One region of the Desulfotomaculum sp. 1211_IL3151 genome, then DNA from elsewhere that is predicted to be linked to it. Evidence: predicted binding sites of a transcription regulator. Region 1 holds the regulator's gene; the other holds the start of a gene.

Region 1 (7,959 bases):
TACCAGCACCCACAATCGTAATTTTCTTTCTTTTCATAATAATCCTCCTGTACTAAAATAATATCACCAAAATATCACCTGTGTTAAGTGATGATTAAATTGGTCATCCGTGGTGAATAGGCAGAATCCCCATCGTTTACCTACCTAACCATCTCTTTATCCCATGAATGGATGTATCTCTGTTTAACTGTGCAATATTTCTGGTTAAGGGGATTTGTTTGGGACATACTTTAACACAATTTTGAGAATTACCACAGTCAGTAATTCCACCCAGATCCATTATGGCATCCAGTCTTTCTTCCTTGTTCATTGCTCCAGTTGGATGGGAATTAAATAATTTTACCTGGGCCAGTGGCGCAGGTCCCATAAACTTTGATTTGGCATTGACATTGGGGCAGGCCTCCATACAGCAGCCACAGGTCATACAACGGGAGATAGGGTAAGACCCCTCCTGAATCCTCTGGGCAAGACGCGGTCCTGGCCCGAGATCATGGGTTCCATCAATGGGTATCCAAGCCTTAACCCTCTTGAGATTTTCAAACATAACAGAACGATCAACCATGAGGTCCCGGACAACGGGAAATTTGCTTAGGGGTTCTAATACAATTGGTTGTTGAAGTTGATCAACAAGGGCTGAACAAGCCTGCCTGGCCTTTCCATTTATAACCATCGTACAGGCGCCGCAAACCTCTTCTAGACAATTGCATTCCCATACCACCGGTGCGGTTGGTTCCCCTTTGGCATTGACAGGGTTTTTTTGAATCTCCATTAGAAGAGAGATAACATTCATTTTAGCCTTATAGGGAATGGAAAATTCCTCCCAGTAGCATGGTTGGGTTGCGTCATGCTGGCGTTTAATTTTTAAAGACACCCTTTGCGTCACTTGTTCACTGCCCCCTTATCAACATCGTATCTCCTTGGTCTAGGGTTAATCAGTGAGGTATCAACTTCCTGATAGCTTAACTGCGGGCCGGCGGTTGTAAACTTGGCCATTGTGGTTTTTAGCCACTTTTCATCATCACGCTCAGGAAATTCCGGTTTGTAGTGGGCCCCTCTGCTTTCATTGCGGGCAAGGGCGCCGAGGGTAATCACCCGTGAAAGCTGCAGCATGTGCCAAAGATGCCGGGTAAAGACCAGTTCCTGATTGGCCCAGGTGCTTTTATCAGCAAGTCTTATTTTAGACCATCTCTGTATAAATTCTTGTATTTTATCATCTGTCTCTTGGAGCCTTTTGTTATAACGTACCACCGTAACATTCTCGGTCATCCATTGCCCCAATTCAGCATGAAGCTGATATACATTCTCTGGACCATCGCTTTTATAGATATTCTCCATGAAGGACTGCTGCTTTTTTACTGCCTGCTCAAATATTTTTGGCGCCATAGCCTGAACAGACCTCGTTAAAGAATGAATATAGTTTACTGCCTTTGGCCCCGCCACCATCCCCCCGTAGATAGCAGATAATAGTGAGTTCGCACCTAGTCGATTGGCACCATGATATTGGTATTCACATTCGCCACAGGCAAATAAACCAGAAATATTTGTCATTTGGTGGTTGTCCACCCAGAGACCACCCATTGAGTAATGCACTGCGGGGAATATCCTCATGGGAACCTTGCGGGGGTCATCCCCCACAAAGCGTTCATATATTTCCAAGATACCTGCCAATTTTTTATCCAGTATATTCCGGTCAAGGTGGGAAACATCAAGATACACCATATTTTGGCCGTCAATACCAAGCTTTAATTCGTAACATACTTTATATATTGCCCTTGTTGCGATATCCCTGGGAACCAAATTGCCATAGGCCGGGTACCATTCTTCTAAAAAATACCATGGTTTTCCGTCTTTTATTGTCCAAACCCGGCCACCTTCACCACGGGCTGACTCACTCATTAATCTAAGTTTATCATCACCTGGAATAGCCGTGGGATGTATCTGAATCATTTCCCCATTGGCGTAATATGCCCCCTGTTGATATACGGCACCGACGGCTGAACCTGTGTTAATCGTGGAGTTGGTACTTTTACCATAGATCATGCCGCACCCACCGGTGGCAAGTATTACGGCATCACTGGAAAAAGATTGAATCCTCATGGTTTTCAAATCTTGGGCAATAATACCCCGACAGAAGTTATCATCATCGGTTACGATGGACAAAAAATCCCAGCCTTCATATTTTTCAACGAAGCCAGCCACTTCAAAGCGACGCACCTGTTCATCCAGGGCATACAATAGTTGCTGGCCTGTGGTTGCCCCGGCAAAGGCCGTTCGATGATGCTTACTGCCGCCAAAACGACGGAAATCCAGTAAGCCTTCGGAGGTTCGATTGAACATTACGCCCATACGATCCATCAGATTGATGATGGCCGGGGCCGCCTCACACATGTTTTTGACGGGGGGTTGGTTAGCAAGAAAGTCCCCTCCATATATCGTATCGTCGAAATGTATCCAAGGGGAATCACCCTCCCCCTTGGTATTTACGGCCCCATTAATGCCACCCTGGGCACATACCGAGTGGGATCTTTTAACTGGCACCAAAGAAAATAATTGTACCTTAACCCCCAGTTCTACTGCCTTAATGGCTGCCATTAAACCGGCCAAGCCACCGCCAACGATAATAATATTATTTTGCATCGCTATCCCTCCGGGTTATTGGATAAAGGCCCAGATTGCTGTTAGTCCAATCAGAGAAGAGAAAATAAATAGCAGCATACATAATCTCCAAATAAAGGTCTGAACCTGCTCCCCCACAGCAATACCCCAACTGACAGTAAAATTCCATAGTCCATTGGCAAAATGAAAGCAAGCAGCCAGTAAGCCAATAATGTAAAAGGTGAGCAAAAGGGGGTCCGACAACAGATTGTGCATGGTAATAAAATCTATTGACAAGCCAGTCAAGAAATGAACCAGCTTAAGTTGCCATACATGAATAATTACAAATATTAATGTTATCACAGCAGACAAACGCTGTAGATAAAACATCCAATTCCTTGCATAAGAATAGCAAAATAGATTATTCTTGGCCAGGTATACGATATAAAGCCCGTACAGCCCATGTATTGTGAGGGGTAAAGCAATAAAAATTATTTCTAAGGCAGTTAAATAAGGAATGTTTTGCAAGAAAACCACTGCACGATTAAATTTTTCCGGGCTTAATATGGCAAATGAATTCGTGATTAGATGTTCCAAAAGAAAAAAACCAATGGGAAATAACCCCAATAAAGAATGAAGTTTCCGATAAAAAAAATGGTTATTGGTACTCACCGAGGACATCAACATCCTTCATCATAAAATTGAAATGCATCCCCGCAAGCAAAGCATTGCATGAGAGCTAAGTTTACTCTAATGCATATCGTTTTTTCCCTTCTTGATATAAGTCTCCACCAAAGGAATCATTAACAACAATGGCCGGGAAATCTTTAACCACCAACCGATAGATGGCCTCTGGTCCTAGCTCCGGGTAGGCCACAATGGTGGCTTCTTGAATACTTCTTGCTATCAATGCTGCTGCTCCACCAATGGCTCCAAAGTAAACCGCACCGTGTTCTTGCATGGCCTGGAGTACCTTTTCTGATCTGGCTCCCTTGCCAATCATGCCTTTAAGACCTTGTTCAATTAAAAGAGGGGCATAGGCATCCATGCGTCCGGCGGTGGTGGGACCAGCAGAGCCAATTACTTTACCAGGACGTGCCGGAGCTGGACCAACATAGTAGATGATCTGACCCTTGAGATCAACTGGCAGTTCCTTTCCTTGGTCCATTCGTTCCACTAATCTTTTATGGGCTGCATCCCTTCCGGTATAGATGACACCATGAATAAAAACCTGCTGCCCGATGCGAAGGCTCTTTACAATTTCATCCGATAGTGGTGTTGTTATGTTAACCCTTGTCACTCTGTGCACCTCCTATATGCTTACAGATTTATGTCTAGCGGCATGGCAATTAATGTTTACTGCCACGGGCAGGCTTGCAATATGACAACCAAAAATTTCGATATGTACTGCCAATGCCGTTGTTCTACCTCCCAACCCCGCAGGGCCAATGCCTAATTTATTAATGGCTTCCAGCAGTTCCTTCTCCAACTGAGCAATATCAGACAGCGGATGCGGTTCACCAACGGCTCTTAATAGTGCTTCCTTGGCCAGCAGAGCACACTTTTCCATGGTCCCACCAATCCCCACTCCGATAATCAGTGGCGGACAAGGGTTTGGTCCCGCGGCCTGAACGGTATCTAAGATGAATTTCTTGACACCTTCTACTCCTTCGGCTGGCTTTAACATCTTTAATGAACTCATATTTTCACTGCCCCCACCCTTAGGGGCCACCGTTATCTTAATTTTGTTACCTGCTACTATGCTGGTGTGGATTACAGCCGGGGTATTATCACCGGTATTTACTCTTGCCAGTGGGTGTTTAACCATGGATTTTCTTAAATAACCTTCAAGGTAACCCTTACGTACTCCTTCATTTATGGCATCAACTAAATTGCCATGGATAACTTGTACTTCCTGTCCTAATTCAACAAACACCACTGCTACTCCGGTATCCTGACACATTGGTATCGATTCTGCTGCAGCTATCCCCGCATTCTCCACCAACATATTTAAAATTTCCTTACCACTTTGGGAAACCTCTGTCTCATTGGAACGTTTAAAGGAATTTACAACATCATCTGCCAGTTTATAATTTGCCTCCTGACACAAGCGGGCTACTTCAGATATGATTACAGCACAATCTACGGTTCTAATTGTTGTTTCCTCCCTAATCTTTGTAATAACCTAATTTAGCCTTTATTATCGGGTTAATCGCAACTACTATTAATATACCATTTTTTACAATAAACATATATTCATTCTACTGTTTATTCTACCCGATTGATTTAAAATAACATCGAACAAATGTTTTTATCTTGATCCAGAGTATGATATAATATACCAAATCATGATTAAGCTTATTTTTCTTTGTGAAAGGTTGTGAACCCCGATGTTAAATCCTAGGGAATCAGAAGTTTTAAGGGTTATTATAGAAAATGTCAAGCAAAAGGGTTATCCCCCGTCAGTTAGGGAAATTGGGGAAATAGTTGGTCTTTCATCCAGTTCTACCGTTCACTCTTACTTAAAAAGATTAGAACAAAAGGGTTATCTGCGACGGGATCCTACCAAACCAAGGGCCATTGAAATTATTAACACGGATTCAGCCGATACCAGCCCTGCTTCATTCCCTGAGCAGCCGGATAACCAATACGAAGAGATGATCAATATTCCTATGCTGGGGGAAGTGGCTGCAGGGGTTCCCCTTTTAGCCGTTGAAAATTTTGATGAAAAGGTTACTTTACCCAGGAGCTTTACTGGTTATGGTGATTTCTTCATGCTTACCGTGCGGGGCAACAGTATGATTGAAGCTGGTATTTTACCCGGCGACCTTGTTTTAGTGAGAAGGCAGGAATCCGCCAATAACGGTGAAATAGTCGTCGCATTATTAGAAGACGAGGCCACCGTGAAAAGATTTTTCAAAGAAAAAGATGGCATTCGGCTTCAACCCGAAAACAGCCTCCTATCTCCCATTTTTGTCAGGGAGATTAAAATACTTGGCAAGGTGGTTGGACTAATGAGAAAAATATAAAAAGGTCGCATAGCGACCTTTTTTTGTTGGATCTTTGCTAGTTTGATTGGCAATCTTTATTGTAGTGTGGACACATGCTGCAGTGTTCTGCCTTATCCTCTATGACATAACAATATGCACCTTGTTCCTTCCAACAGGGCTTGTTTAAGTTTACGTTTTCACCCTTTTGTTGACTACCACCGTCACAATACTTGATATCCCAGCAGGGATACATACTAATAATCTGCAGCACACCTGCGATATTCAGGCCTTTTTCATTAATGAGATAATGAATAAACTGAAGTCTTTTAACATCGTTATTACTATATAACCTCTGTTTATTGCGACGGGCAGGTTCAACTAGCTTGTGCTTTTCCCAAATACGAAGGGTCTCTGGATGTACCTTTAAAAGTTCGGCAATAACGCCTATATTAAACATAGGCTGATCATCGTTGCAAAACAAGGATTTATCTCCTCCCGTTATAAAATCTAATATCCTTTATTTATTATATAGTCTATAAACCCAATTTGTAAATTAGCTAAATTACTGCAAAAGATAAAATTATTACTATTTATCTTACGGTTTTGGGACAAACCTCGAATTTTTGTATTTTTTGCCGAAACTGGTATGGCCCTTTTAGACTTCTATCTCTAGGTCCAATAAAGGGGCATGCTGTTGGGCACCATAGACATCGGTTTCACCAAGGGCACCGGATGGGTAGGGCCGTACAATGGTAGCCTTGATGGCGTAGGCAGGAGAAAATTCGACAATTCCTATGACATCCGTCTCAGGAATGCCATAGAGTTTTGCAACGGTAGTTTTATTTATTACCTTAGCTGTACAGGCAGCTTCATATGATTTTTGATCCTTAAAAATAACATCTAAGGTTAGTTCATAGGGTCCAGAATTTTTACTTCGAATGACCGAAGCCAACTCAGTTAATTTAGCCTTTGACATTATTTTTCCTCCCCTGCATGAATGATTTCAAATGGAAACAATGCCACGGGATCATCAACCTGCAATAAGTGATAAATATTAAAGTTATAAACAGCTCCCGCCTTAAAGTCCGAAGGGGAATAGGGAAAGGCCAGGTTGCCAGCTGTAGCTACCCGCCCAGGATAGCCATAGTGAAGCATGGTGGACCGGGCAAAGCTGCAAATGGTATTCGCTATTTCTTGGGTTTCTGCCACAGCCTCAATAATAATGCCCAACTCATGTGTAGTTATTGCCGGTTGAGGTTCAAGCTTACCCATTACCCCATCCTTGCCATAGATGTTAAAATGCAGGAAATACGCATAGCCGTACCGCTTAAAATTGTCTTTAACCCGTTCCCGCACAGCCTCTACGATATGATCTATTTGTCCTATCATAATGGGGTCACGGCAACCTGCTATGGATACAGTACGAAATCCTACTCTTTTAGCCCCTTCTAATTTGACGGTATATTTTTCACTGGGGATAAATTTACTGCCTGCTACCCTAACAGCCCTTTCGTTCTCTTGGCTAAAGGTTGTTGCACTGAGATCCAATATACCGCCAGGACCAGGTAAAATATAGGGATTTGTTTTCTCATAAAGGGTATGGGCAGCCACCGAAGTAGTTGTGCAGGAGCGGCTGGGATTCAAGGGTTCCACTATAAAACAATCTTCCCTTAGGGTGCCCAATAAACAATCACTGCCGCTGCCAGGGGAAGCTGCTATGGCACCGCACTCTAAAATTTTACCCATATGTATGGCCAAACCCTTATCAAAGCCTGCCATTAGTGCAGCGGCACTAAAGACTGCTGGGTCGTAAGACCTGCCGGCAAGCACAACCTTAGCACCCTTTGCCAGGACTTCTATTACCGCTTCTGGTCCCATCTGCCCGACAATTCTTTCAGTGGCAGTTATTTCAGTTTCAGTGAGTTCCGGGGCAGGATGCAGGGGAGAAATCTTGTTGGCCCGAAAGGCATCCAAAATATACTCCTTACTAAGTTCGGCATGGATAATACCCAAAGGAAACTGCCATTTTTTCTCTCTGGCTAACTCAAGAATTATCTCCAAGTTCCACTGCAGATGTGCCTCTGCTCCACAGCCACCGGCTGTACCAATGACAACAGGAATATCCCTTGCCAACCCTGCCTCAATCATTAATTCTAAGTCCCGTTTGACCGCTGTTCGGTCAGTAAAGGATACGCCGGCACCCAAATAGTACGGTCCTGGGTCCGTAGAACCAGCATCAACAGCAATTAAATGAGGATTACGATCCAAGCCAGCCCGAAACGATTCTTCAGGAAAACCGTAGCCAAGAATGGCTGTCGGTGATAAAACACGATACTCTCTCAAAGGGAATCCCTCCAGAAAAATAATAAGATAA
Region 2 (7,959 bases), on a different contig from region 1:
AGGCGATCATTACCCCAATATCCCAAGCAAAGGAAAAATTCAAATCATAAAAGAAATTTCCAACCAGTGGCAGTTCACTCTGGACACCTCCCTGGGTGTGTCCAAACAACAGCCAATAAATAATACTACCAGCCGTAATTGCCCAGATAAGAAAGGTAGACTTCCAAAAACCGGTTAGAAACTTTGCCACCGTAAACATAATAAAAACATAAACCAAAGCAAAGGTGAAATTCTGTAAGGGAGCGATTGAGGAATTATTAGGTAAAATTAATTTCATGATCGTGGGTATTAGGGTGAAGGCGATTAACAAAAGTATGACAGCAATCACCCGGGAGGTGAATAGGTTCTTAATCCTGGCAAAGAGTCCTGTACTACTTAGCAGAATTAGGAAAAGGCCTCCTACCAAAATAGAGGTATAGATTATGTTTAGGCTTTTTCCCTGACTGGCTACAATACTTACAAGTAAAACCGATGCCGGCCCAACAATAATGGGCAAGCGATGCCCCCAAAGAATTTGGGCACAAAGGCTTAACCCTGTCAAGAAAAATAACTTTTGTATATATATAACCTGTTGGCCTATATTGGAAAAATGAAGTCCCGCCACAACCTGACCAATTATAATAATGGTAGGCACGGAAATAGCTAACCATTGTAGCCCGTATAAAACCAATTCCCCTAGGGGCAGTTTATCATTTAAGTTATATTTTAGCTGTATCTGTTTCATTGACTCACATCCTTAGTTGTTTTTTACCATCATTATACCTTAAATATTGACTGATAATTTCAGTAATTGAAACAGGACTAGCCGTTTAAAATGCAAAAGCCTATAATAATATTAGCTATTCATATCGGAGGGGATAAAAAATGCTTCGACTTGGCAAATACAAGCATTTTAAGGGAACTTACTATGAGGCCCTTTACCTAGCAAAACATTCTGAAACCGAGGAACCGATGGTTGTCTATCGCTGTGAAAAGGACGGGAGCCTTTGGGTAAGACCCCTAAAGATGTTTACGGAGAAAGTTGAAAGGAATGGGCAACGAATAGACCGTTTTGAATATATCGGTTAATCTTTCATTGGTTTCTCTTAGCACACTAATTAATTATTTGCATATTATAAGTTTACATAAAATGAGGAGATGATCCTATGCCTGCTGACTTAACCAGTTGGTTTGTCTCAGCCCTAATTGTTCTGCTTGCCGCTACTTTGCAGGGTATTACTGGCTTTGGCTTTGCCCTTATAGCCGTACCACTCTTGCTTTTGGTTTACGAACCTCACACTGCCGTGGCAATAAATATCATGATTTCTATTGTCTCTCTTTCTTTCTTAACCGTTAAAGTGCGTCAGGTGGTCATCATTCCGGTGGTAAAAAACCTTTTTTACGGCAGCCTACTGGGAATCCCACTGGGTGCCTACATCTTTCTACACTTTGATGTTCATTTGCTGAAACTTGCCATTGGCGTTATAACAGTCATTTTTAGTGTGGTCTTAATCAGTGGCTTAACCATTAAAAACGCAACTGGTAAGGTGTGGGAAAGTACGGTTGGCTCTATTTCTGGTTTTCTCACCGGAAGTATTGGCATGCCCGGCCCACCCATTATTCTCTTCCTCAGCAATCAAAAACTAGCTAAGGATCATTTCCGGGCCACCACTGCAGCCTATTTTGTATTGGTCTATGTAGCCAGTTTAATACTGTTATTCTGCCTGGGGGCCCTGGACAAAAGTGTTGCCCTGAGGGCTATCTCACTGGTTCCTTTTGCCATCCTGGGTGGTCATTTAGGTTATCTTGTTTTCCCCTTGGTACCCCAGGCTAAATTTCGGCACGGTGTTTCCCTGTTGGTTTTAAGCACAGCTCTCTATTCTGTGGCTACTGCCATTTGGCATATTTAGACTTTGGGCTAAACAGCCCTTGGTCTCCTGATGACCAACCCCTGTAACGATTGCAATGCCGGCAGGAGCCTAAATCTTTCTCCCACTTCGGGTAAAACCATTCTTTATCGTCCATCATACACCCCGCATTCTGTCAATGAAACAGCCCGTTGAATGCTTTGTCGCCCCCACTTGGACTTAATTAAATCGGTTGCCCTGTCAATCTTTTCCTGTCTATCCTGCCCAGAAAAGATTGACAATTGTTTTTCCTCCTTTGGTATTAATTCCGACAGTGTTAGCCCTACCAATCTCGCCCTCACTTCTTTCTTATCCAAATATTGTTCTAACAGAAATACGCCCATTTCATAAATTTCCTGGGTGATATCCGTGTAATGGGATAAAACCTTAGAATGGGACTCTGTAATAAAGTTAGGATCCTTGATCGTTAGACTAACCCTTCTTCCTATAAATCCGGCTTTGCGGGTTCGCTGGGCTACTTCCTCTGCCAATTCAAGAACAACCACTTTGATCTGCTCTAACCCCCGGTAATCCCTTGGCAGGGTTATCTGATTACCCACACTTTTAATTATTTCCAAGGAACCTGGGTCTACGGAGCTGGAGTCAATGCCCCTGGCGGAATAATGTAAAACTTCTCCCACTAAGCCATAGCGGGCTCTTAATAACTCAACGGGCATGGCTGCCAAATCCCCAATGGTTTTAACGCCAATTTGATTCAACCATTTACCGATTCTGGAGCCCACGCCAAACAATTCTTTTACTGGTAATGGCCACACCCGCCGGGACCAATCATCGGGTGAAAGGAAAATGATTTTATTCGGCTTTTCCAATTCCGATGCCATCTTGGCCATTAGTTTAGAAGGTCCGATGCCAATATTTACTCCTACCCCCACCTCACGGTTAATTCTAGCTTGAATCTCCTGGGCTATGCTTTGGGGTGTCCCAAGATTTTTTAAGCAACCTGTAATATCCACAAAACTTTCATCAATGGAACAGGGTTCTACCAAATCACTGTATTCCCGTAGAATGCTGTTAATCCAACTGGAAAAGGCGGCATAATCCCGATGGGAAGGTGAAACAAAAACAGCCTGGGGGCATAGAGCCCTGGCTTCACTTATGATCATACCCGTTTTAATACCATATTTTTTTGCCTCATAACTGGCTGCCAGCACAATCCCTCTTCTTTGGCCGGGATCCCCCCCAACAATAACGGGTTTCCCCCTAAGCTTAGCGTCCATGGCCTGATGAACGGATGCATAAAAGCTATTCATATCGCATAAAAGTATGACCCTAGACATAGACACCACCGAACATTTATTTGATTTCCTATACTTCATTATAGCAAACATTTGTTCTTGTGCAATAGGTTGCTGTTTGCAATTTTTGTAAAATAGTGGTTTGTTTAGGACAAAAGTAGCAGTTTGATTTTTTTAAGGGTTAAACTATAATAGATTTATGATCTTTAGTTAGTGAGGAGAACTTTTATGACTGAAATAATAACAGCTATGATAGCCGTTATTGGGGAGCACTTCCCATAAAGAATGTTATTGGTAAAGCGATCCTCAGGCATTACCCCCTAGGTCATATGAGGCTTTTCTAAATAAAGAAACAAGGGCAAAATCCCTTGTTTCTTTTATATTACATGCTTATGCTCTAAATTAATATGGATAACTTTATTTGCCTTATCCCACTGTATATCTCCTCCAAAGGCCTGGGTCAAAAACCTAAGAGGCACCATAATGTTGCCCTTTATCCTTTGTACTGGCTGAGTTAACTCCACGGATTGATTATTCCAGGCAGCCCTATTCGATCCTACCTGAAATTTAACTTGCGTGCCCTGACCAGTTATTAAAATTTCTTCCTGGTCGTACTCCACATTCAAACTCATCGTATCGGTTAAGCAACGAACCGGTGCTAAAACGGTTCCAGCAACAAAGATTGGCTTTTGATTAAGTTTACTTTGTTCTCCGTTTATATAAATGGCCTTTACCCTTTGATACTGCTGAAAGCCATAGTCTAACAAAGCTACGGTGTTGGCACTTCTTATCTCCTTGGTAGGTGACCCCATTACCACACTAATGAAACGCTGATCCTCCCTTTGGGCTGTGGCCACCAAACACCACCGGGCCTTGTCTGTATAGCCAGTTTTTAATCCATCGGCTCCGGCAAATAGTTCTAATAGGTTGTTCGTACTCTTAATCGGATAAGCTCCGTTGCGGATGGTGGTAGTTTTCAGCCTGGAAAAATCCAATGCCTCCGGGTATTCCTCCAGTATGATTTTAGTTAACAAGGCAATATCATAAGCAGACATATAGTGGTTGGCGTTATTCATCCCCGGCAGGCCGGAAGCATTAATAAAATGGCTATTTGTAAGCCCTAACGCCACTGCCCTTTGATTCATTATCCGGACAAAGGCCTCTTCACTGCCTGCTACCTTTTCCGCAAGGGCCACAGCAGCATCATTGGCAGAAGCTACCATCATCGCTTTTACCAACTCTTGTAGGCTTAGAACCTCCCCCTTTTTCAAATATACCTGTGCTTCATTAACACGCTCAACCTTTTCACTAATCTGCACGGGTTCCTCCCACTGATGTAACCCCTGATGGATCTTTTCCAGTACGATATAAAGCACCATTAATTTTGTGATGGAAGCAGGGTGAAACCTTTCCTGTTCATGCTTCGCATAGATTATTTGTCCCGTATCATAATTGACTAAAATAGCACCTCTCGCATTAAGACCATTTATCGAATTGACTAGCTTAGGAGCATAGCTCAAACTGCAGCTATGTTTCGCCGCACTTTCTTCAACCTGAACAGTCTGCCATTTGTCCGCTGCTTCAAACCGGGCTTCAACCGGGCATCGCACCCAGATTACCAGAGCCATTAGACTGATCAAACATAGGGCACCTACTCTTTTCATTTCCCAGCCCCCTTGGTATTTTTGCTTGGCATGTTAGAAAGGATAAGCTTTATAACATGCAAAAACCTAAAAGACCTGGCGTTAGCCAGGCCTTGTAAAAAATATGCAACAATATAAAAAAAAGAACCCAATTAATAGAATTCTTGGTAAGGTAAAAGGATATCTTCACAGGTAGGGCTAATGAAGGATTGGATACAGCTATTCCAACTTAAAGGGGTTTTCTAACATTGTCTGGAATAGCTAAAAATTAAATATAAGGAGAGGTCGCTATGAAAACCATCGGTCTAATTGGTGGGATGAGTTGGGAATCATCACTTGAATATTATAAAATTATTAACCAAACAGCCAAGAAAAAACTAGGTGGGCTACATTCTGCAAAATGTTTAATGTATTCGGTAGATTTTGCTGAAATTGAAACTTTACAGCGTCAGAACAAGTGGGAAGAATTGACTAATATAATGATTAATATTGCTAAAAACCTTAAAATTAGTGGCGCTGATTTTATTGTAATTGGAACAAACACGATGCACCTCATGGCTGACGATATAGAAAATAAGGCTGAAATAAAAGTATTGCACATAGCGGATGTCACTGGTCAAAAAATAGTTGAACAGGGCTTAAAAAAGGTAGGTTTACTCGGAACCAAATTTACGATGGAAGGTACTTTTTATCGGCAGGTTTTAAAAGACAGGCATCAGCTTGAGGTTGTTATTCCAGATGAAGATGAAAGAGAAGTTGTTCATGAGGTTATTTATCAAGAGCTGTGTAAAGGTGTAATCAATGGGCCATCTAGACAAAAATTTGTTCAAATCATAGCGAACCTAACCCGGAAGGGTGCTGAAGGTGTAATACTAGGGTGCACCGAAATTCCACTGCTTGTAAAACAGGAAGATGTTGAGATCCCTATTTTTGATACAACAACCATTCATGCTGTTTCTGCTGTAGACTTTGCTCTGACCTAAGAATCGCCGTCGGTTATGCTTATGAGACAAGGGAACAGTTTTTATGTCTATAAAGCCAACGTTTATCCTTATCATCCAAGTCATGGGTCGTGATGTGATAAAAGCCACTTTTGCTTCTCTCTCACGAATGCCTTGGTATCAAGCCAAAGGAACTGTCCCCTTATCCTCCCTCGATAGTAACTAAGGATACTTGGCTCCTATTGAATAATCTAATCGGCAATACACTTGTACCCAAACCACTGTCGATATAAAGTTTCTTGCCATGTTCAAGGTTATATACTCCCTTCTCAAGCTTTGGGAAAAATCCCTGGCCAGGAGCTACAATTCCTCCTATGACAGGGAACCTTACCTGTCCCCCGTGGGTGTGCCCACTTAAAATTAAGTCTGCTGGCAGGTTCTTTTCAGTTACTATCCCCGGAGAGTGAGATAGGAGTATCGTATAGAATTTCTCATTGATACCTTTGGTGGCAATTCCCAGATCCGCGCGCTCTGTATGAAAATCATCTACCCCACAGATATTGATACTGGTATTCCCGAAATCAATCGTAATATTTTTATTATTTAGAATTACTACGTTAAGTTTTTTCAATCCCTGTAAGAAATCTTCCGTTCGATCGTTCTCCCATTCATGGTTACCCGATACAAAAAATACCTTCGGAGTGACCTTAACCAGTTCCTCAACAAACCTATAAGCATTAGTAAAATCCGTGGTGTCTCTATTAATTAAATCACCCGTAATGACAATGATATCTGGCTTTTGGCGTTTGATTTGTTTTATAAATTCTACGCTACCAGTAAAATTCCCACTATGTACATCAGATACTTGTAGAATTTTAAAGCTTGTATCTTGGGACAACTTATCGGTATTGAACTTTACCTCCGTTATCTTCGGGTAATGAACTTCAAAATAGATTTCACAAAACACCATCAAGAATGCCAATAAAGTTAATGCAAAAACCATATTTTGTAACATTAGAATCCTCACAATTACTATTTATAAAACTTACTGATGAAGCACCTAAGCGTGCCAAAGCCATCGTAATCCACTATTCTCATTCAAAAAATGGGTATAGCCGCTCCACTTGTATTCATTCACTGACTTGACCATCCCTGCTTTGACAGGATTCATCCAGCTTCTTCTCATATAGTCTCAATAAACCGAAGTTTATCACTATCCTCTTTAAAGATGCTCTGTTCATTGCCACGGATCAGGATGTGATAGAAGCCACTTTTGCTTTTCTCCCTCTGGTTCCTTGGCAATTTTAACACCCCTAATTCATTATAAGCAGGGGTGTTATCGCAATCAAGACAAAAGAACCGTCATGTCTTCCCAGAAGTAAAAAGAAAAGCAGCATCCAAGATGGATCATCTGCTCAACATTAAAGCATCCTCTCAAAACTGAGAGGATTTTCTTTTTCAAAAACCGGTTGCATTACGGTTGCATTACAAAGCAAAAATAAAAGGGTCTGCATCTCTGCAGACCCTTGATTTTACTGGTCGGAGCGACAGGAGTTGAACCTGCGACCTCTACCACCCCAAGGTAGCGCTCTCCCAAACTGAGCTACGCCCCGATCTAGTATATTTGTCAACCAGAACCACCTGCCCTGTCGACAAATGTAATTATAGCTAAAGGCCTAGGAAAAGTCAACATAAAACTTAATATATTTTTTCATCCCCGGCCAGTTCAAATTCCGCTAGAATGAAGGTGTGGTCAGAGGGCTTTTCTCTTTGTCTGGGCTCTTTATCAATCCAAGCTTTGGTAGATTGTTTTGCCAGTGGTTCTGTAGCCCAAATGTGGTCAATACGCCAACCAAGGTTTCGCTCTAACCCCTTTGGTATTCTATAATCCCAAAAGGTAAAGTGACCTGTCTCTTGTTCGTGCCTACGGAACACATCCTGAAAACCCCATTCCTTTACATACTGTAAAGCCACATGCTCTTCCGGATGAAAACCGACTTTACCATACAACCTTTTGGGGTCATGTACATCCCTTGGATCAGGGGCAACATTAAAATCACCTAGCCAAAGAAGAGGCTTGTCTGGGGAAAAATTATTGTTAAAATAATCCCTCATGGCCCTGATCCAGGCAAGTTTATAGGCAAATTTGGGGCTGTTTGGTGCCTGTCCCTGGGGTATATAGGTGTTAACGATAGGAATTCCTTTAACAGAAGCAGCAAGCAGTCTAGCTTCG

What was found. The regulator LexA, encoded in region 1, represses DNA repair genes until DNA is damaged. The targets are predictions, from matches to a motif close to CNAACANNTGTTNG.
Region 2: the regulator LexA is predicted to act here: its motif matches at 3,229-3,242, upstream of dinB (DNA polymerase IV).

Annotation. Positions count from the first base shown of each region.
Region 1 is NZ_JBAIYV010000040.1:41,444-49,402, reverse strand. Features, by position in the region: gene mdh (malate dehydrogenase) at 1-37, opposite strand, end outside; gene sdhB (succinate dehydrogenase iron-sulfur subunit) at 137-883, opposite strand; gene sdhA (succinate dehydrogenase flavoprotein subunit) at 880-2,637, opposite strand; gene V6C11_RS10770 (succinate dehydrogenase cytochrome b558 subunit) at 2,653-3,276, opposite strand; gene V6C11_RS10765 (Fe-S-containing hydro-lyase) at 3,341-3,895, opposite strand; gene V6C11_RS10760 (fumarate hydratase) at 3,908-4,750, opposite strand; gene lexA (transcriptional repressor LexA) at 4,986-5,624, shown strand; gene V6C11_RS10750 (MerR family transcriptional regulator) at 5,662-6,066, opposite strand; gene V6C11_RS10745 (DUF4387 domain-containing protein) at 6,241-6,561, opposite strand; gene V6C11_RS10740 (acyclic terpene utilization AtuA family protein) at 6,561-7,928, opposite strand.
Region 2 is NZ_JBAIYV010000022.1:133,083-141,041, reverse strand. Features, by position in the region: gene V6C11_RS04550 (uracil-xanthine permease family protein) at 1-724, opposite strand, end outside; gene V6C11_RS04545 (DUF1653 domain-containing protein) at 865-1,068, shown strand; gene V6C11_RS04540 (sulfite exporter TauE/SafE family protein) at 1,146-1,889, shown strand; gene dinB (DNA polymerase IV) at 1,994-3,184, opposite strand; partial or broken gene V6C11_RS18660 (signal peptidase I) at 3,391-3,486, shown strand; gene V6C11_RS04530 (stalk domain-containing protein) at 3,520-4,806, opposite strand; gene V6C11_RS04525 (aspartate/glutamate racemase family protein) at 5,076-5,768, shown strand; gene V6C11_RS04520 (metallophosphoesterase) at 5,929-6,741, opposite strand; tRNA gene V6C11_RS04515 (tRNA-Pro) at 7,263-7,339, opposite strand; gene xth (exodeoxyribonuclease III) at 7,425-7,959, opposite strand, start outside.